DNA from 2 places in the Chromobacterium violaceum ATCC 12472 genome. Region 1 is predicted to be linked to the other one. Evidence: riboswitches for the same ligand, from Rfam matches in the RefSeq annotation. Region 1 holds a riboswitch; the other holds the start of a gene.
The links. A riboswitch is a leader RNA that binds a small molecule or an ion and turns the genes downstream of it on or off. The one in region 1 is predicted to bind glycine.
Positions count from the first base shown of each region.

Region 2: linked by a shared signal. The riboswitch ahead of gcvT (glycine cleavage system aminomethyltransferase GcvT) and the one ahead of CV_RS09820 (trimeric intracellular cation channel family protein) in region 1 are both predicted to bind glycine.

Region 1 covers NC_005085.1:2,189,027-2,199,462, forward strand. The annotation lists gene nirK (copper-containing nitrite reductase) at 1-626, shown strand, start outside; gene CV_RS09800 (formylglycine-generating enzyme family protein) at 623-1,399, shown strand; gene CV_RS09805 (SCO family protein) at 1,396-1,971, shown strand; gene CV_RS09810 (TIGR02117 family protein) at 1,981-2,673, opposite strand; gene CV_RS09815 (restriction endonuclease) at 2,868-3,557, shown strand; gene CV_RS09820 (trimeric intracellular cation channel family protein) at 3,613-4,227, opposite strand; glycine riboswitch at 4,373-4,471, opposite strand; glycine riboswitch at 4,476-4,561, opposite strand; gene CV_RS09825 (DUF3141 domain-containing protein) at 4,627-6,990, opposite strand; gene CV_RS09830 (GNAT family N-acetyltransferase) at 7,179-7,718, opposite strand; gene CV_RS24235 (LysR substrate-binding domain-containing protein) at 7,762-7,977, opposite strand; partial or broken gene CV_RS24240 (LysR substrate-binding domain-containing protein) at 8,048-8,704, opposite strand; gene CV_RS09840 (FMN-dependent NADH-azoreductase) at 8,812-9,420, shown strand; gene CV_RS09845 (substrate-binding periplasmic protein) at 9,474-10,280, opposite strand; gene CV_RS09850 (substrate-binding periplasmic protein) at 10,283-10,436, opposite strand, start outside.
Region 2 covers NC_005085.1:3,724,404-3,734,839, forward strand. The annotation lists gene gcvP (aminomethyl-transferring glycine dehydrogenase) at 1-2,090, opposite strand, end outside; gene gcvH (glycine cleavage system protein GcvH) at 2,183-2,569, opposite strand; gene gcvT (glycine cleavage system aminomethyltransferase GcvT) at 2,626-3,714, opposite strand; glycine riboswitch at 3,755-3,853, opposite strand; glycine riboswitch at 3,868-3,958, opposite strand; gene CV_RS16930 (amino acid permease) at 4,131-5,414, opposite strand; gene gluQRS (tRNA glutamyl-Q(34) synthetase GluQRS) at 5,749-6,645, opposite strand; gene fdxA (ferredoxin FdxA) at 6,738-7,061, shown strand; gene cheD (chemoreceptor glutamine deamidase CheD) at 7,215-7,820, opposite strand; gene CV_RS16950 (protein-glutamate methylesterase/protein-glutamine glutaminase) at 7,817-8,896, opposite strand; gene CV_RS16955 (CheR family methyltransferase) at 8,893-9,747, opposite strand; gene CV_RS24420 (methyl-accepting chemotaxis protein) at 9,810-10,436, opposite strand, start outside.

The sequences.
Region 1 (10,436 bases):
AGGGCGGGGCCAATATCCAGCGCAATGTGCAGACCACGATGGTGCCGGCCGGCGGCTCAGCCATCGTCGAATTCACGCCCAGAGTGCCGGGCAATCTGACCCTGGTGGACCACTCGCTGACCCGCGCGTTCAACAAGGGCGCGATCGGCCTGCTGGCGGTGAGCGGGCCGGAGCGGCCGGACATCTATTCCAAGGGGGTGATCAGCGCGCTGGGCGCGACGGCGCCGGTTCAGGCCAAGCCTGCTCCTGGCGAAGAGGCGCCGGTCAACGCCGAGCCGCCGCAAACGCGCGAGCCGGCGCCGGCCGACCACGGCCGGGCGGTGTTCAGCAAGAACTGCGTGGTCTGCCACCAGGCCAATGCCCAGGGTTTGGACGGCGTGTTTCCGCCCTTGGCCAACTCCGACCTGATCCAGAAGAATCCGCTTGAGGCCGCCAAGATCATCCTGGGCGGCCGCGCCGGACCGATCACCGTCAACGGCGTCGGCTACAACGGCGTGATGCCGGCGCTGGACCTGTCGGACCAGGAAGTGGCCGACGCGCTCAACTATGTCAGCACGCAATTCAACCATGGCAAGCCGGTGGTCACGGTGGACGAGGTGAAGAAGCTGCGGGCGCAGCGGCAATGAGCGCGAGGCTGGCGCTCGCGCTCCTGTGCTGCTGGCTGGCGGCAAGCCTGCCGGCGCGGGCGGCGGATTACGTCGCCGTGCCCGGGGGGCCCTTCCGCAGCGCCTTGGCGCCCGATGGCGGGACGGTGGCGGTCAAGCCGTTCCGGCTGAGGGCGAGGCCGGTCACCAACGGCGAGTACCTGCGCTTCGCGCGGGCGCATCCGGCGTGGCGCCGCGGGACGGTTCCTGCCCTGTACGCGAAAGCGGGCTATCTGGCCGACTGGCGCGGCGCCGATGATTTGGGCGATGTGCCAGCTGACGCGCCAGTCACCCGCGTCAGCTGGCACGCGGCGCGCGCTTATTGCCGCAGCGAAGGCGCGCGCCTGCCGCTTTGGTACGAGTGGGAGATGGCGGCGGCGGCGGACGCTGGCCGCCGCGATGCCCGGGACGACCCGCAGTGGCGCGCGCGCATCCTGCAATGGTACGCGCAGCCTGCCGGACGCCGGCTGGCGCCGGCGGGGCGGGAGCCGAACGTCTGGGGCGTCAGCGATTTGCACGGCTCCATCTATGAGTGGGTGGAGGATTTCAACGGCCTGTTCGTCACCAGCGACAGCCGCGCCCAGGGAGAGCAGCGCACGCTGGCCACCTGCGGGGCGGCGGCCTTGTCGCTGGGGGACAGGGAGAATTACGCGATCCTGATGCGCATCGCGATGCTGGCGGCGCTGGATGCCGCCGATACCGTGGGCACGGTGGGTTTCCGCTGCGCCGGGGACGAGACGGAGGGAAGACCATGAGAGTATGGAAAAGCGGCGCGGCCGCCTGCTTGCTGGCTTTTGCATCGCACTGGGCCTGGGCGGGGGGCGAGCTGCCCGGCGATTCGCTGTACCGGCTGGAGGCGCCGCTGACCACGCAGCGCGGCGACGCGCTGACGTTTTCGGACCTGGCCGGCAAGCCGGCGCTGATCACCATGTTTTACGGCGACTGCAAGCTGGCCTGTCCTATCGTGATGGAGGGGGTGAAATCCATCATCGCGGCGCTGCCGGCGCGGGAGCGCTACCGTCCGACGGTGCTGATGGTGAGCCTGAATCCCGGGACGGATACGCCGGCCAGCCTGTCGCACCTGGCGGGCGAGCATGGGATCCGGGCGCGGAACTGGCTGCTGGCGGTCGGCAAGTCGGACGAGGACACCCGCGGCGTCGCCGCCGCGCTGGGCATACGCTATCGGCGGCTGGACAGCGGCGAGATCAACCACTCCACCCGCATCGTGGTGGCTGATAAGGACGGCCGGATCTCGGCCTCCACCGAAGATATCGGGCCCAAGCCCGATCCGGCGGTGGTCAAGGCGTTGCGCGCGCTGCTCAAGTAAGCGAGTGGATCACGGCTCCAGTTGCCAGAACAGCGGCTGGACGAAGGGAGACCACAGCGCGGTGCGCACGCCGATGGCGGCCAGCGCGTCGCGTGTCCACTGGTTGCAGGTGACGATGGGGTTGTAGCGGCCGTGGGCGGCGTAGAAGGCGTCGTTATCGTAGTAGTGGTAGCCCGGTTCCTGCGCGGCGCGGCCCCGGGCGTCCAAAGGCGCGCTGGCGCGGATGAAATCCACCAGGCGGCGGTATTGCTCCGGGCTGACCAGGATGCGGCGGGTATCTTGGCCTTCCCTGGGCTGGGGCAGGTATTCCACATGCAGCACGCTCTGGTCGAAGGCCAGCGCGGCTAGCGCCTTGCCGACGCTCAGGTCTTCCCAGTTCTGTATGGTCAGGAAGAATACTTTGCTGCCCCAGCCGATGGAGATGTAGGGCGAATGCGCGTATCGGTCAGTGCGTCGGATGTGTTCTGGAGGAAAGGCGGTGGTCCAGTCCATTGCATCGCTCTTGACCGGCATGATCAGGCTGGTATGCACGCCGTTGCTGTCCAAGTAGATGGGAATGCCGCTCGATGGCGGCCGCCAGTCGCGGTTGCTGGGCAAGAGGCCCAGCGCCAGCGCGGCGAGCAGGTAGCAGACGACGAGGGCCGGAATGGCCAACAGCGAGCGAAGAATGAGGCGGCGGATGGGGCAGGTGGAGGTGCGCATCGGTTGGCGGGACGTCGGATGAGGATATCAGGGGCTTCTTATCTACATCGGCTTGATATTTTCTGTCAAATGGACAACGTCATCCGGAAGGCTTGCAAGATGAGCGGCGCTTGAGGGAAAGCAAGACCTGCATGGCTGGCCGATGTGTGAATGGTCTGTCTTTTGCGATATGATTATGCAATTTGCGAGTTTGCATGCTGTTCGTGAAGAGATCGGGCTTGCGGGTGCTCTCCGCCGCGCCGCGCCTGCCCTGGCACACCTTGATGTCCCTGGCCGCCCTGAGCTGGTTGGCTGGCCGCCACTACCTGTTTCCCCTGTCCCCGAGAGCTGTCGTTTCCGATATCGTTTCCGGATTTTCGCTGCTGCTGCAGTACGGCGTTCCCGCCGCGCTGGCGTCATGCGCCGGCTATTCGTTCTGGAGGCGTTGCCCGGCGCGCGCCAGGGGCGGCGACGCCCCGTCGATGAAAATGCTGGCCGAGGTGTCCTGGCAGGATTTCGAAGCGTTGGTCGGCGACATGTTCCGCCGCAAGGGTTATCGGGTGGTGCCGCGCAGCGGCCATGGGCCCGACGGCGGCGTGGATCTCGAGCTGTTCCTGGGCGAGGAGCGCTACCTGGTGCAGTGCAAGCGCTGGAATACGCAGAAAGTCGGGGTGGCCGTGGTGAGGGAATTGTACGGAGTGATGCAGGCGGGGCGGGTGAGCGGCGGCTTCGTCGTCTGCAGCGGAGAGTTCACCGCCGACGCCAGGGCATTCGCGGCGGGAAAGGGCATCGTCCTGCTGCATGGCAAGGCGGTGCTGTCCAGTCTGCTGGAGCAGGCTGCCCAACAGGCCGGGGAAGACGCGGGCAGCTGCCCGTCCTGCGGCTGCGCAGTTTCGCAGCGCTGAAGAGTGACAAGAAAAAACACCCCGCCGCAGCGGGGTGTTTTTTTGGGGAGGCGGTTTAGTGATGGTCGTGCCGGTAGGCGAAAACCGGCAGCTGCCATTCGCGCCATAGCGCGGTCAGCCTCAGCGCCAAGCCGAAGGCGAAACTGGCGACCACGTTCCAGTCGTGCGGCACGGCCAGGTGGTTGAGGCCCAGGTACAGGATGGCCACCAGCAGCGACACGCTGGCGTACAGTTCGCGGCGGAACACGATGGGCACGCGGTTGCATAGCACGTCGCGCAGGATGCCGCCGGCGATGCCGGTGATCATGCCAGCCATCACCACGATCACAGGATGGTAGCCCATGCCCAGCGCCACGTCGCAGCCTATGATGGTGAACGCCACCAGCCCCAGCGCGTCCAGGATCAGGAACAGGCGGTTCAGGTGGCGCATGTAGCGGGCGACCAGCACCGCGGCTAGCCCGCCGGCGACCACCAGCAGCACGTATTCCGGGTGCTGGGTCCAGCCGATCGGATAGCGTCCCAGCACGATGTCGCGCACGGTGCCGCCGCCCAGCGCGGTGAGGAAGGCGATGACGGCTACGCCGAAAATGTCCATGTGGCGGCGGCCGGCCGCCAGCGCGCCGGTCATCGCTTCCGCGGTGATGGCGATCAGGTAGATCAGGGTCAGCATGATGAAGTCTTGCGGGTGTGAAGCGGTGAAATGTCAGCCGGGGCGATGGCCGGCGGACGGCGAAAAGCGGGAGTCGGGCGCGGCGCGCCAGCGCAAGGATGGGCGGACAAGGCAATCTCCTGGACGGTTTCCGGGTTGGGTAACAGCCTCTCCCCTTGTCCTTTTTACCTGAGAGTTGCGCGGCCTTAGGCCACTTGCCCCTTCGGTGGGCCGCGCGGGGCGGCCTCTCTCCAATCGGCTTGATTCTATACGGCGCTGCGGTACGGTTGCCTGAGCGATTATGGGAGCTTGCGTCTTCGGCGGGGGCGTGGCCCCTCTCTCCCGCAGAACCGGAATATTAGCTTTCGCTATTGCAATAGTCAATGCGGGAACCGAGCCACCCCGGCTCCCGCGCATGGCTTACGTCTTGCCTCGTTTGCCAGGCGCCGCGACGGCCGGCGCGCTGCCCGGCGCCTGGCCGTTGGCCTTGGCCGCGGGCTGGCGCGCGCGGGTCGAGGCGGCGGTCTTGGCAACTGGTTTGGCTTCGGCCGCCGGCGATTTCGAGGCCGAAGGCTTGGCGGCTTTGCGCGGCGTCTTGGCCGCGCCTGTCGGCTTGTCGGCAGGCGCTTTAGGCTCAGGCTGCGCCGCAGGGAGGACCGACCGGGCGGCCGCGTCTGCATCCAGCGCCAACACCCTGGCCGCTTCGTCCAGCCGCGCCTGGTGTTCGGCCGGGATCGGGCCGTTCAGCACCAGCAGGTCGCGCGCCAGCAGCCAGGCCTGGTGGCGGCGGTGCGGGTCGGGCAGCAGCCGGGCGAGTCCGCGCAGCGCGCGCGGGGCGTCCAGCCGCACCAGCGCCACCTGGTGGCGGACGATGTCCTTCAACTGCATCAGCGTCAGCGGGTATTCGTGGCGCACGTCGCGCATCACTCGGCGAATGGCGTTGAATGGCCGCTCGTCCACCACGCCGATGCCGATGCTGACGTAGAGCAGCAGCCGCACGAAGCCGTCTGCCAGCGTGCCCTGTTCGAAGCTGGGATCCAGCGCCTCGCGCTTCAGGCGGGCGAGCTCGCGGGTTTCCCAGGCCAGGGCCTGGCTGCGCGGCTCGCCGGCGGGGGCCACGCCGACCAGCGTGGCCAGCTGCGGCGATTCGTAGATCGAGCGGAACAGTTGCTCCTGAGCGGCGTCGCGCAGGTCGCGGTAATGGTCCAGCGACTGGACGATGAAGTCCGACACCTGTTCCTGCCACTGCCACAGCGGGTTGTCCTGGGACACGGGGCGACGCTGTTCGCGCACCTTGGCGGCGAGGCCGGGCAGCCACCACAGCCAGGGATTTCTTGGCGAGATCAGCGTGCGCTCGAAGCGGGCGGGGTGCAACTCCCGCAGCAGGCGGGCGCCAGCCTCGGTGCCGGCGGCGCGCAGCGCCGGCGAGACGTAGCGGTCGTAGACGCCCTGATTGATCTCCGACACCCGCTTCACCACCTCGAACGCGCGCTCGTCGTCGCGGCCGTCGTCCAGCGCCAGGATGTCGGACACGTCGCGGGCCTCGAAGCGGATGATGTAGCGCCCCTCGATGTATTCCTGGCCGGGCGCGTCCGGCGCGATATCCTCGATGATGGCCTCGTACAGGCCGGGCGCCAGCACGTCGACCAGGTCCAGCGCGCTGGCGAATTCGCTGTGTTCCTTGTTGGCCACGCCGGCGGACACGAAGATGCCCAGGTGGCCGACCTTGTTGTGCAGGCAGTAGACGATGGTCTGCTCGTTGTTGCGGATGTCCTCGACGTTGTCGTAGAGGTCGGCGATCCAGTTCAGCGCCTGCTGCGGCGGCGTGATGTTGTCGCCCCAGGAGGCGAACACCATGATGGGCGAGCGGATGTTGCGCATGTCTACCCGCACCTTGCCGTCGTGGCTGGTGATCTTGCCGTGCACCAGCTCGTTGCCGACGAACAGCTTCTGGGCGATCCACTCCATTTCCGCCTTGTTCAGCAGGTAATGGCCGCCCCACCAGCGCTCGAAATCCAGGTAGCGCTGCGGTTCGGTGTCCACCTTGGCGTACAGATTGTAGGACTTCTTCCACAGCGTGTTGGCCGGGTCCAGCTTTTCGAAATTCTCCACTAGGTGGGCGCCGTCGAAATGGCCGTTGCCCAGGTCGCCGGCCAGCGAGGCGGTCCAGGTGCCGCCGGTCAGTCCGCCGGCGTAGCGCATCGGATTCTTGCCGCGCACGCCGGCCCAGTAGGACAGCGGCGATCCGGCCAGCAGGATGGGGCCGACCAGTTCCGGCGCGACGGACGCGAGCATGGCCAGCGCCCAGCCGCCCTGGCAGTTGCCGATCACGAAAGGCTTGCCGTCGCTGTCCGGATGCAGCTCGTTGACGCGCTTGAGGAAATGCCCCTCGGCCTTGGCCACGCTTTCTATGGTCTGGCCAGGCACCGGCTGCGGGAAGAACATCACGAAATAGCAGGGGTGGCCTTGCTGCAGCGCGATGCCGATCTCGCTGTCCATCTTGAAGCCGCCGATGCCGGGGCCGTGGCCGGCGCGGGGGTCGATGACGACGAAGGGGCGCTTGGCGGGATCGGTGGGCGGGCAGGCTGCGGGCGGCACGATGGCCGCCAGCGCGTAGTTGGCCGGGTCGGGGAGTTCCCTGCCGTCCATGATGATACGGTAGTCGAAGACCAGCACCGGCGGCTTGCCGCTCTCGCAGTGCTCCAGATAGGTGGCGCCGCGCCGGTACAGCGTATCCCAGTACAGGACGCCGCGCTGGCAGGCGTCCAGCCAGTAATCAAACAACGGTTGAGGAAACGGGAGCTTCCCGCCTTGAACTGCAGCAGTCGACCACATTGCAACCCCTTGTTCTTGAACGGTAGGAAAAGACGCGATGCGACGGCCCGTTGAGAGCCATGGCCGTCACTGTACTCGTTATTTGCTGCGATGCAATAAATGCGAATGGCCTGGCGACGATGTGTGGCGCGCAGCCCTCAATTTGTTGCGGTGCAAACAAGGGTTCGAGTCGCGGCGGCCGCTTCCAGTTCCTTCACCATCACCACGCTGGCGTAGGCTTTGTCCGGCCATTGCAGCGGCGCTTCGACGCGGTAGCCGCGTTTGAGGTAACGCTCCACCAGATGGGTTGCGGGTTCGGCGGTGTCCAGGCGGATGCGGCGATAGCCCTGGCGGCGGGCCCAGTCCTCGGCGGCGTCCATCAGCCGCGAGCCCAGTCTTTGCCCTTGCCAGGCGGGATCGACGGCAAACTGCATCAGCACCGCGCCGTCCGGCTGGCGGAATTGCGGACAGGGCGAGGCGGGCCGCGGATGATGCACCGTAACGGTGCCGACCAGCTCGTCTCCATGCCACGCCAGCAGGCAGTAGCCGCCGGCGATGCGGCGGCGGGTGACGGCCGCGCTCTGGTCCACCGCGGTGTAGCGCAGGCCCATCGCCGCCAGCTGGGCGTAGGCGCGGTGCAGCAGCGCGGTCAGTTGTTCGATCGAGTCGGTTTCGGCCAGCGGGCGCAGCGTGAACATGTCTTCGGCAATCCTGTATGGAAAAGCGGGACTGAAGCAATTGTCATGCCGGGCGGATATCGGCGCGCTGCCAGTCGCCGGCCATCTCTTCGCTGATCAACTGCTCCGAGACGAAATCGATGAAGGCGCGCACCGCCGGCGACAAGCCGCGCCGGGTGGGGAAGGCCGCATGCAGGATGCCCCAGGGGAAGTCGTACTGCGGCAGGATGTGCCGCAGCCGTCCATCCGCGAGCGCCTGGTGGCAGACGTTGGCCGGCAGCGCGGTGACCCCCGACGCCGGCGGCGGCGGCTTCCAGCAGCACGATCATATCGTCGGTCATCAGCCGCGGCGCGTCCAGGTGGATGGTGTAGCTCTGGCCGACATTGTCCAGCAACACCCATTGGCCGCGGCCGTCCGGCCGGCTCATGGTCAGCGCCGGCAGCGCGGCCAGCCGCTCCGGCGTCTTCGGCTCGCCATGGATTTCGAGGAAGGCGGGGCTGGCCACCAGGATCACCCGGCTTCTGCCCAGCCGGCGCACCACCAGGCTGGCGCTGTCTTCGATCACGTTGCGGACCCGGATCGCCACGTCCACGCCTTCCTCCACCAGATCAACCCGGCGGTTGGTGGAGTCCAGCGTGACCCGCACCTGCGGGTGAAGGGCGAGAAACCGCGGCAGGACCAGGCTGAGCATGGTCTTGCACAGCAGTTCCGGGCAGCTGACGCGGATCAGGCCGCGCGGCTCGGCGCTGCTGTGCAGCACCGCTTCGTCGGCGGCCTCGGCTTCAGCCAGCATGGCCTGGCAGTGCTGGTAGTACTGGCCGCCGATCTCGGTCAGCGACAGCCGGCGCGTGGTTCGCTGCAGCAGGCGCACGCCCAGCCTGGTTTCCAGCTCGGCCACGCGGCGGGACAGTTTGGATTTGGGAATGCCCAGCACCCGTCCGGCAGCCATGAAGCCGCCGTGTTCGACGACTTTGGCGAAATACAGGAGATCGTTCAGGTCCTGCATGATTGTCTCACTGGTAGAACAATGTTTTCGATTTTAGCAGACTAGTCCAGATTGTTGCGGATATCTATCATCCACTCATCGCAATCGAACCCCGAAGGAACCGAACCATGAAACTGCTCCACCTCGACTCCAGCATCCTTGCCGACAACTCCGTGACCCGCGAACTGTCCGCCGTCGTCGCCGACACCCTGCGCCAGCGCCACGCCAATGTGGAAACCAGCTATCGCGACCTGGCCGCCAACCCGATCGCCCACCTGTCCGGCGAGATCGTCGGCGCGCGTTTCGCCCCCGAGTCCGACTGGACCGCGACCCAGCGCAGCGAAGCCGCGCTCAGCGAGCAACTGATCGAGGAATTCATCGCCGCCGACGTGCTGGTGATCGGCGCGCCGATGTACAACTTCTCGATCCCGACGCAGCTGAAGAGCTGGATCGATCGCGTGGCCGCCGCCGGCCGCACTTTCAAATACACCGAGAACGGCCCGGTGGGCCTGGTGCCGAACAAGAAGGTGGTGCTGGTGTCCGCTCGCGGCGGCGTGCACAGCGGCGAGCAGGGCAGCCTGATGGACTTTCAGGAGGATTACGTTGTGAAGGTGCTGGGTTTCCTGGGCGTCAGCGACGTGGAGATCATCCGCGCCGAAGCCATCGGCATGGGCCCGGACAAGCGCGCCACTTCCATCCACCTGGCCAAGGAGGCCATCGCCAAGTTGGCGCTGTAAGCCAGGTCAACGTCAAAGCCCGGTTCTTGGAACCGGGCTTTGTCGCGTCCGCGTCATTCCAGCGCTTGCTTCAGTATCTGGTCGACGCTGGTTTCGCTGAGATAGCGGCGCAGGATCGCGCGCAAGGTGCCGTCGCGGTACATCTTGCGCAGCTCCTGGTGCCAGAGCTCGGCGGCGGCGGGAGCGAAACGCGCCTTGCTCAGCGCGATGGAGCCGGCGATGGTTTCGGCGTCGGGGAAAAAATCGCGCACGTTGATCAGTTGCTCGGCACGGTGCGCGCGAAACCATGGGTCGTAGCTGATGGGATGGGCGAGGGCGGCATCGACCAGGCCGTTGAGCAGCATCCGGTACAGATCGTCCTCGCTTTCGGCGATCACCAGTTTGCGTTGCTGGGCCAGTTCGCTCAGCAACCTGTCCTGGGCGGGGCTGTGGCGGTAGCCGCGTATCGCGCCCCAGCGCAGCGCGGGCGACTTGAGCAGGTCGTCGAGCGAGTCGGCGCGGCTGCCGCGCGGCAACAGCACCATGTTCTTGCTGTGGTTGTAGGGGTACAGCCACAGATAGCGCTGCCGTTCCGGCGTGATCAAGGTCGAGGCGCCGATGTCCGCTAGACCGAGTTCCAGCTGCTTGAGCGCGCGGATGCGCGGGTAGTCGGCTTCCGCGCGTATCGGGCAGTCCAGCCGCCTGGCCAGTTCCCGCACCAGGTCGACGTCGTAGCCCTTCCCTTGATGGTAGGCGACGCCGAAATCGTAATAGGCGATGACGAGCGGACCCTGGGGGCAAGCGGGATTGGCCTGCGCGACCAGCGGGAAAAGGGCGGGAATGAGCAGGCGGGCCAGCCGGCCAAGCGGAAGTTTGAGCATTGTCATTCTATCGGTTTCTGCATCATCTGCCTGGCGGCGCTCTCATTCAGATAGCGGCGCATGATGTCGTACAGGCTGCCGTCCTGGTACATCTTGAGCAGCTCCTGGTGCCATTTTTCCGCCGCTTCGCGGCTGAACCGGGCTTTGCTCAGCGCC
Region 2 (10,436 bases), 1.5 Mb from region 1:
AGGTTCATGTGCGACACGTCGGCGCCGATGTCGGCCGGGCGAGTCAGCCCCACCTGGGCATTCAGGTTGGCGCCGTCCATGTAGACCTGGCCGCCGTGGGCATGAACGATCTCGCAGATCTCTTTGATGCCCTGCTCGAACACGCCGTGGGTGGACGGATAGGTGATCATCAGCGCGGCCAGATTGGCGGCGTGCTGCTCGGCCTTGGCCTTCAGGTCGGCCACGTCGACGTTGCCGGCCTCGTCGCACTTCACCACCACCACCTGCATATTCATCATCTGCGCGGTGGCCGGATTGGTGCCGTGCGCCGATTGCGGAATCAGGCAGATATTGCGATGCGCTTCGCCGCGCGACTCGTGGTAGCGGCTGATCGCCAGCAGGCCGGCGTACTCGCCCTGGGCGCCGGAATTCGGCTGCATCGAGATCGCGTCGAAGCCGGTGATCGCCTTCAACTGCTTCTGCAGGCCCTCGATCAGCTCCAGATAGCCCACGGTCTGCTCGCGCGGCGCGAACGGGTGCATATTGGCGAATTCCGGCCAGGTGATCGGGATCATCTCGCTGGTGGCGTTCAGCTTCATGGTGCAGCTGCCCAGCGAGATCATCGAGTGGTTCATCGCCAGGTCGCGGTTTTCCAGCTTCTTCATATAGCGCAGCATCTCGTGCTCGCTATGATGGGTGTTGAACACCGGGTGGGTCAGGATGGCCGACTCGCGCTTGAGCGCGGCCGGGATCGCGTCCAGGGCGGCGGCGTCCAGGGCGGCGATGTCGGCCGGCTTGCCGGTGAACAGCTCGATCAGCTTGGCCAGGTCCGACTCGGTGGCGGCCTCGTGGAAGGCCACGCCCAGCACGGTCTTGCCGACGCGGCGCAGATTGTAGCCGGCGGCCAGCGCGGCGGCGTAGATGGCGTCGGCCTTGGGCGCGTCCACCTGCACGGTGTCGAAGAAGCGGTCGAACACCAGCTTGCCTCCGGCTTCCTTCACCGCGTGGGCGAAGATGGCCGCCAGACGGTGGATGCGGGCGGCGATGCGCCGCACGCCCTCCGCACCGTGGTAAACGGCGTACAGGCCGGCGATATTGGCCAGCAGCACCTGGCTGGTGCAGATGTTGGAGTTGGCCTTCTCGCGGCGGATGTGCTGCTCGCGGGTTTGCAGCGCCATGCGCAGCGCGGTCTTGCCCTTGGCGTCGATGGACACGCCGATGATGCGGCCCGGCGCCGAGCGCTTCATCTCGTCCTTGAACGCGAAATAAGCGGCGTGCGGGCCGCCGAAGCCCATCGGCACGCCGAAGCGCTGGGTGTTGCCCAGCGCGATGTCGGCGCCCATCTCGGCCGGTGACTTCAAGGCCACCAGCGCCATCACGTCGGCGGCGACGGCCACCACGCCGCCCTTGGCCTTGACGGCGGCGATGTGCGGGGTTAGATCGAGCAGGTCGCCGGCCTCGCCCGGATACTGGAACAAGGCGCCGAAGTAGTCGCCGTTGCCGGCCTCTTCCGGATGGCCCTGCACCAGCTCGAAGCCGAAGTACTTGGCGCGGGTCTTCATCACGTCCAGCGTCTGCGGCAGCACGCGGCTGTCGACGAAGAAGCGGGTGGACTTGGACTTGGACACGCGCCCCGCCATCGCCATCGCCTCGGCGGCGGCGGTGGCTTCGTCCAGCAGCGAGGCGTTGGCCATTTCCAGGCCGGTCAGGTCGATGACCATCTGCTGGAAGTTCAGCAGCGCTTCCAGCCGGCCCTGGGCGATCTCGGCCTGGTACGGGGTGTAGGCGGTGTACCAGCCCGGGTTTTCCAGCACATTGCGCAGGATGACGGTGGGCGTCAGCACCGGGTAGTAGCCGAGGCCGATGAAGGACTTGTTGACCACGTTCTTGGATGCGACGGCCTTCAGCGCCGCCAGCGCCTCGGCCTCCGGCTGCGGCGACGGCAGGTCCAGGCGGCGGTTCAGGCGGATGTCGGCCGGCAGCGTCTGGTCGACCAGCGCGTCGATCGACGGCGCGCCGACGGCGGCCAGCATCTCGGCGCGCTCGGCGTCGGACGGGCCGATGTGGCGGGCGAGGAATTCGTGACGGTTGAAGAGTTCGGTGAGCGACATGCTTGGGACTTCCTTCTTTGCGGCGGCCTGGGCGAGGCCGTGCCGGGAAAAACAACGCCCCGGCGTCTGGCGACGGCGGGGCGGTCAGGCTATCAGGCGCCGATTTCCTTGGCGTAGGCGGCGGCGTCCATCAGGCCGTTCAGATCGGCGGCGTTGGCCGGCTTGATCTTGAAGAACCAGCCGTCGCCGTACGGATCGCTGTTGGCCAGCTCCGGCTCGCCCTCCAGCTCCTCGTTGACGGCCAGCACTTCGCCGGCGATCGGACAGTAGACGTCGGAAGCGGCCTTCACCGACTCCACCACGCCGGCCTGCTCATCCTTGGCCAGACTCGCGCCGACTTTCGGCAGCTCGACGAAGACGATGTCGCCCAGCAATTCCTGCGCGTGCGCGGTGATGCCCACGGTCACGGAGCCGTCGGCTTCCAGGCGCAGCCATTCGTGGCTGTCGACGTATTTCAGTTCGGCGGGAATGTTGCTCATCTCGTTTTCTCCAGATGTATTGATGATCGGGATGGCGGCGCGGCGCGCCGGCCGGTTTATTCGAATACTTTCTTGCCGTTGCGGACGAAGGGCATCTTCACCACGCGGACGTCGGTCAGCGTGCCGCGCAGGTCCACCTGGGCGGCGGCGCCGGTGGCGGCCGGCACGCGGGCGATGGCGATGGAATGCTTCAGCGTAGGCGAGAAGGTGCCGCTGGTGATCACGCCTTCGCCGACGCTCTCCACCACCACCTTCAGGCCTTCGCGCAGCACGCCGCGGCCTTCCAGCACCAGGCCCACCTGCTTCATCTTCACGCCGGCGGCCTTTTGCGCTTCCAGCGCCTCGCGGCCGTTGAACTTGCGCTCGGCCGGCTCCCAGGCGATGGTCCAGCCCATGCCGGCTTCCAGCGGCGACACGGTCTCGTCCATGTCGTGGCCGTACAGGTTCATGCCGGCTTCCAAGCGCAGCGTGTCGCGCGCGCCCAGGCCGATCGGCGACACGCCGGCGGCTTGCAATTGATGGAAGAAGGAAATGGCCTGATCGGCCGGGACCATGATTTCCAGGCCGTCTTCGCCGGTATAGCCGGTGCGGGCGTAGAACCACTCGCCCTGCGGCAGGCCCTGGAACACTTTCAGCGCGCGGATGGCCTCGGCCAGCTCCGGCTTGATGGAACAGACTTTTTGAATCGCCTTGGGGCCCTGCACCGCCAGCATCGCCAGGTCGCGGCGCACCTTCAGCGCCACGTCGAAGCCGGCCTTCTGGCTTTCCATCCAGGCCAAGTCTTTCTCGGTGGTGCCGGCGTTGACCACCATGCGGTAGCCGTAGGCAGTGAGGTAGACGATCAGGTCGTCGACGACGGTGCCTTCCGGGGTCAGCATGCCGGAATACAGCGCCTTGCCCTCGAAGCCGAGCTTGGCCACGTCGTTAGCGATCAGTTTTTGCAGCCAGGCCTTGGCGTCGGCGCCGGTGATGTCGATCACCGTCATGTGCGAGACGTCGAACATGCCCGCGTCGCTGCGGACGATTTCGTGCTCTTTCAGCTGGGAACCATAGTGGATGGGCATTTCCCAACCGGCGAAATCGACCATCTTGGCGCCGGCGGCGATATGGGCATCAAACAGCGGGGTACGTTTCGGGGCCGTCATGGCGCGGTTCCTTCGAGAATAGTGTGGATAGCCTCATCAACCACACCCCTCTGTCCCTGCACCTGAGATTTTCCGGCCGGATAAGCCGTTAGCCCCTTCGGTGGGCGTCGCGCGGACGCCGCTCTCCAGATTGCGCGAACCGGCTGCCGCCGGCCCGATGATACAGTCCTTTTGCCTGAGCGATTGCGGGTGCGCTTGCGCCTTCGGCGGCGGCCAGAAAGCCGCTCTCTCCTGTATGACCCGGCGATTATGGTGTCAGTATCCGGGCCTTGGCAAGCCAATATTATTTCTACGTAAAACAGTCTGAATAAATGTTTTTGAAGGAAAAAAAACGCGCCATTTCCCTCATCACAACCATTCGAAAATGAAAAAAGCGCAGGCTGCCGCGCTGCGCTTTTCGTTGATCCGCACGCGGATCAATCGGCCGCGTACCGCTCCTTCAACTGCCAGACATAAATGGGCAGGCCCATCAGCAACAGCAGCATGCCCCACATCACGATGTCGGCGCCGGAGCCGTACAGCGCCCACAGCGAGTAGACGAAGCCGATGCCGGCGAAGAAACCGGGCGCGATGTAATCCTTGGCCGTGAACGCCTTGCCGCGCATCAGCATGATGGCGATCAGCGCCATCGAGCAGAAAGCGTAGGGCAGCAGCGTAGTGGCGGTGGCCAGCAGGATGATGAACTCGAAGATCTTCACCCCGCTGTCGCCGCCTGCGTACTTCATCGCCATCAGAATGGTGACCAGCGCGCTGGACAGCACCAGGCCGAAGATGGGCACGCCGGCCGCGTTGCGCTGGTCGAAACGGCTGGGGAACAACCCGTCCTTGGCAGCCGCCGCCGGCACGTGGGCCTGCATCAGGCTCCAGCCGTTGAGCGCGCCGAAGCAGGACACCACTGCGCCGAAGCCCACCAGCCAGTAGCCCCAGTCGCCCCACATCAGCCGCGCCGCATCGGCGAACGGCGCCTGCGAAGCCGCCAGCGTGTCCGCCGGCATCAGGCCCATCAGCGACACCGTGGACAGGATGTAGAGCACGGTGGCCAGCAGCGTGCCTATCACTGTCGCGCGCGGAATGGTCTTCTCCGGCTCCACCACGTCGCCTGCCGGCACCGAGGCCGACTCCAGGCCGAGGAAGGCCCACAAGGTCAGCGCCATCGTCGCCGACAGCGAGGACAGCAGTGGCTTGCCATGAGGGTTGAACGCCAGGTTTTCCGGCTGGAAATGGAAGAAGCCGATGAAGGTGACCGCCGCCAGCGGCAGCAGCTTCAGCAGCGTGGTCACCACAGCCACCACGCCCGAGCTGCGCGCGCCGCGGCTGTTGATCCAGGTGACGACCCAGATCAGGCCGATGGCGACGGCGCCGGCCAGCGGCTCGCTATGCCCCAATATCGGGAAGAACACCTGCAGATAGCTGGTGGCCGCCACCGCCAGCGCGGCATTGCCCGCCCACAGCGCGATCCAGTAGCCCCAGGCGATCCAGAAGCCGGCGAAGTCGCCGAAGCCGGCGTGGATATAGGCGTAGGGTCCGCCCTCGCGCGGCAGGATGGACGACAGCCGGGCGAACACCAGCGCCAGGCAGATGGCGCCGCAGGAAGTCACCAGCCAGCCCAGCATGGACACGCCGCCGAACGGCGCCAGCGAGGCCGGCAGCAGGAAGACGCCGGAACCTATCATATTGCCCACCACCAGGGCGGTGCACATCCAGACTCCGAGCGAGCCCTTCTTTTGAGTGGAACTGTTTTCGTTCAAACCTGACTCTCCGTGGGGAACGAAAGCATCGCGCGCCGGGGATGGACACACCCGGCGCCAGACATGCGGGAAAGGTCAAAACCGCATCGGCAAGCCTGTCGGCCATGGCTTCAAGATAGTTGAAACCGGGGCTCTCGGCTGCGCCGCAGCCGGTGGCGGCCTGCCGCCGCGCCAAAAAAAGGGCGCATTAAAACACAGTTTTGACGTAAAAACATGTCGCATTGACGATTTTTTCAACAAAAATCCGTTAACAGACAGATGCTTATGTCATCGCAATGAAAAGTCGTCAGGAAAGAGGGAGTTGCAGCGGGCCGGCCGGCACGCGGCTCAATGACCAATTCGCCACAGCCCAAGGCCACAGCTCGTCCAGGCTTCCGCAATCCGCTGGCGGAACATGGCCCAGCCACGCCAGGGCCTCGCGCAGCTGCCGCGCGGCGTCGCGGGTCGAGATCGCCGGCGCCAGCGTCTGCTTGGACAGCTTCTCGCCGGCGGCATTGGTCAGCACCGGCAGATGGCAATAGCCGGGCGCGGATTGGCCCAACGCGTCGTAAACCGCCAGTTGCCGCGGCGTGGACACCAGCAGATCGGCGCCGCGGACGATATCGGTGACGCCCTGCTCGGCGTCGTCGACCACCACCGCCAGCTGATAGGCCCAGAAGCCGTCAGCGCGCAGCAGCACGAAGTCGCCGATGTCGCGCGCCAGATCCTGCCGATGCTCGCCCTGCAGCCGGTCATGCGCCGTCCACTCGCCCTCATCCACCCGCAGCCGCCAGGCGCGCCCCTCGCGGCCGTCTGGACAACCGTTGCGGCAGGTGCCGGGATAGACGTAGCCGTCCAGGCCCCGCCGCGCCGTCGCAGCGATCTCCTTGCGGGTGCAGCAGCAGGCGTAAGCGCGTCCTGAGGCGATCAGCCGCTCCAGCGCGGCGCGGTACAAGCCATGCCGGCGGCTCTGGTAAACCACCTCGCCGTCCCACTCGAAGCCGAATGCCTCCAGCGTGCGCAGGATGTCGTCGGCCGCGCCGGGCACCTCGCGCGGCGGGTCCAGGTCTTCCATCCGCAGCAGCCACTCGCCGCCTCGGCTGCGCGCTTCCAGGTAACTGCCGATGGCGGTGCTGAGCGAACCCGCGTGCAGCAGGCCGGTGGGACTGGGGGCGAAACGGCCCCGGTAGAGTGCATTCGACATCGTGAGGGATTTGCCGGAGCGTCGGAACGAAGATTTATCGCTAAAATGACGATTATCCCGAATCACGACCCAGCCTTACTGAGGATACGAGAATGGCGTACGTTGTAACCGATGCCTGTATCAAATGCAAATACACCGATTGCGTGGAGGTTTGTCCGGTGGACTGCTTCCGCGAAGGCCCCAACTTCCTGGCGATAGACCCGGACGAATGCATAGACTGCTCGCTGTGCGTGCCAGAATGCCCGGTCGGCGCCATTTACGCCGAGGACGACGTGCCCAAGGGCCAGGAGGCCTTCATCGCGCTCAACGCGGAACTGGCCAAGAACTGGCCGAGCATCGTCGAGCGCATCGACCCGCTGCCCGACCACGCGGACTGGGCGGACGTGAAGGACAAGCTGCCCTACCTGGAACGCTGATCCCTCTCCCGCCGCAGGCAAAGACGGCCCTCCCGCCGCCTTTGCCCCTCCACCGGCTGCCGCCTCGAGCAGCCGAGTCCAACGACAAGCCTCTTTCGCGCCTAGCATCCGGCAGAATGGAGCCGGCGCCGCAAACATGCCTTGAGCCGGCTCTCAGATGAACAGGTCGATGTCGCCGGTCTTGGCGCCCTCGCCCTGATCCACGATGCGGCCGCGATACGGCTGCTCCTGCTTGATCGCGGCGCCGCTCTTCTTCAGCTTCTTGATCAGCACCTTGCCGGTGGCGGTGAAGAAATACACCTTGCGCGCGCACTCCCCAAGCAGATCCTCCGCCAGGATGGGAATCTGTTCATTGGCCAGGTAGCTGCGGATGAAGTTGGTGTTGCGCTCGCCCACCTTCACCACCGTCATGCCGTCCAGCACGTTGCCGGCGCCGAATATCTTGGCCTCCAGCCGGTTGCGCATCGCGCCCAGCTTCTGCATGTCGGTGATCAGCAACTCCATCGCGTTGACGCCGAAACGCGCGGCGGACGTGCCCGCCCCCAGGTCCAGCGACCCTTCCGGCAACAGGAAATGGTTCATGCCGGCCACGCCGGAAATGCGGTCGCTCAGGCAGACCGCCACGCAGGAGCCCAGTAGCGTCACCAGCAGGCGCGACTGGTTGGTGGCGTGAAACTCGCCCGGAAATACCTTGACCGCCGTGATCTGGAAGTGCTTGTCGTAGTACTGGTGGCTGTTCATCCCTTCGGCATGATTCATGTTATCGCCCTTTCGGCTTGGCTCTGCAGGCACTCGACCACTTTCTCCGCCAGTCTGTTCAATGGCAGGACATGCGCCACCGCGCCTATCCTGAACGCTTCCCGCGGCATGCCGTACACCACGCAGCTGGCCTCATCCTGGCCGAAGGTGACGGCGCCCGCATGGCGCATCCGCAACAGCCCTTCCGCCCCGTCCTTGCCCATGCCGGTCAGGATCACGCCGATCGCGTTCTTGCCCAGATGCCTGGCCGCGGAATCGAACAACGGATCCACCGCCGGCCGATGGCGGTTGACCGGCTCCTCTTGATCCAGGGCGATCCGGAAGCCGCCGCCCCCCGCGGGCGCCACCCGCATGTGCGAGTGCCCCGGCGCGATGTAGGCAACGCCGGCCAGCGCGGCCTCACCGTCCTCCGCCTCCTTCACCCGCATCGGGCACAGCTTGTTCAGGCGCTCGGCGAAAGTGAAAGTGAAATGCTCCGGCATGTGCTGCACGATCAGGATGGGCGGCCCGTCGGCCGGCATGCCCATCAGGAAGTCCTTGATCGCCTCGGTGCCGCCGGTGGACGCGCCGACGAAGACCAGCGCGTTCTTCCTCAACGGCGCGCCTGGGCCCGTCTTGCGCGCCGGCGGCGGCTGGCGGAAACGGTTCGGCTGCCTGAGCCTGGCTTCGGCCGTGACCCTGAGCTTTTCCCGTATCTCCTCCGCGTACTCCTGCATGTGCCGCGCGATGTCGTCGGCCGGCTTGTGGATGAAATCCACCGCGCCCAGCTCGAGCGCGGCCAGCGTGGTTTCCGAACCGGCATCGGTCAGCGAGGAGATCATCAACACCGGCGTCGGCCTCAGCCTCATCAGGCGCCGCAGGAACTCCAGCCCGTCCATCCGCGGCATTTCCACATCCAGCGTCACCACGTCCGGGCTGGTTTCGCGTATCTTTTCCCGGGCGATGATGGGATCGGACGCCGTCGCCACCACCTCCATGTCCGGCGCCTCGTTGACGATGGCCGTCAGCAGGCTGCGCACCAGCGCCGAATCGTCCACCACCACCACCCGGATTCTCCGCCCCGTTCCCGCGCTCATCCGCCCCCCTCTCCGCGGTCCGGATGCGCGAGCCGGTAGGTGGTCCTGCCGCAGCCGATGAAGGCGTCGGTCAGGTGGACGATGTTTTCCGAATGTCCGAGCATCAGCAGGCCATCCGGCCGCAGGCAGGCAGCCATTCGCTCCAGGATGGCCGCCTGGGTCGATTTGTCGAAATAGATCATCACGTTGCGGCAGAAGATCGCGTCGAATCGGCCGATGTCCGGCCAGGTCGGCGCCACCAGATTGAACTGGAAGAAGGACACCGCGTCCCTCACCTGCCGCTTGAGCCGTATCATGCCCTCGTTGCCGCCGACGCCCTTGTCGAAGTACCGCCTGAGCAGATCCGCCGACACCTTTTCCGCCCGCTCCCTGGCGTAAACGCCGCGCGCCGCCTGCTGCAGCACATTGGTGTCGATGTCGGACGCCAGCAGCTGAAAGCTTCCCGCTCCCGCTTCCCGCCACAGCTCAAGCAGGGTGATGGCGATCGAATACGGCTCCTCGCCGGTGGACGAGGCCGAGCTCCATACCCGGAACGTCTCTCCCGGCCTTCGCTGCCGCCTGGCGTGCTCGCGCAGGATGTCGAAATGATGGGATTCGCGGAAGAACGAGGTCAGGTTGGTGGTCAGCGCGTTGATGAAACCCTGCCACTCCTCGCTTTCCTCGCTGTGCTGCAACAGGTCCAGGTAATCGGCGAAGCTGCGCAGCCCGCGCGAGCGCACCCGCTTGGCCAGCCTGGCGTAAGCCATGTGGGTCTTGGAATCGCTCAGCGAAATGCCTACCCGCTGGTAGATCATTTCCCGGACCCGCTTGAAATCGTTGCGGGTGAACTTGAGCCCCGTTTCGTCGGCCATGCCGCGTCCCCTCGCGCCGCCGCCTTCCGGCAAGCGGCGCATCGCCCTGTGTCAACCCTGCCTCAGAACTCCTCCCAGCCGTCCTCGCCGTCTCCCGGCGGCTGAATGGGCTCTATCGCCCTGGGCTTGACCTGATAGCTGCCCGGGTGATGGCTGGTCTTGTGCGCCAGCGCCCCGGCCAGCGCGATCTGCGGCACGGCCGCGGCCCCGAGGCGTGGCGCGGGCTTGCCTGCGGGCGGCTTGCCGTGCGACGGCTTGTCATCCAGCTTGAACACCGCCACCGCGTCCGCCAGATAGCGCGCCTGCTCCTCCAGCGATTCCGCGGCGGCGGCGGCCTCCTCGACCAGCGCGGCGTTCTTCTGGGTGTTCTCGTCCATCTGGGTGACGGCGAGATTGACCTGCTCGATGCCGGAACTCTGCTCCATCGACGCCGCCGAAATGTCGCTCATGATGTCGGCGACCCGGCGGATGGACACCACGATCTCGTTCATCGTGCGGCCCGCCTCGTCCACCAGCCGGCTGCCGGACTCCACCTTGTCGACCGAGTTGCCGATCAGCGACTTGATCTCCTTGGCCGCGGCGGCCGAGCGCTGCGCCAGATTGCGCACCTCGCTGGCCACCACCGCGAAGCCGCGGCCCTGCTCGCCGGCGCGCGCGGCCTCCACCGCCGCGTTCAGCGCCAGGATATT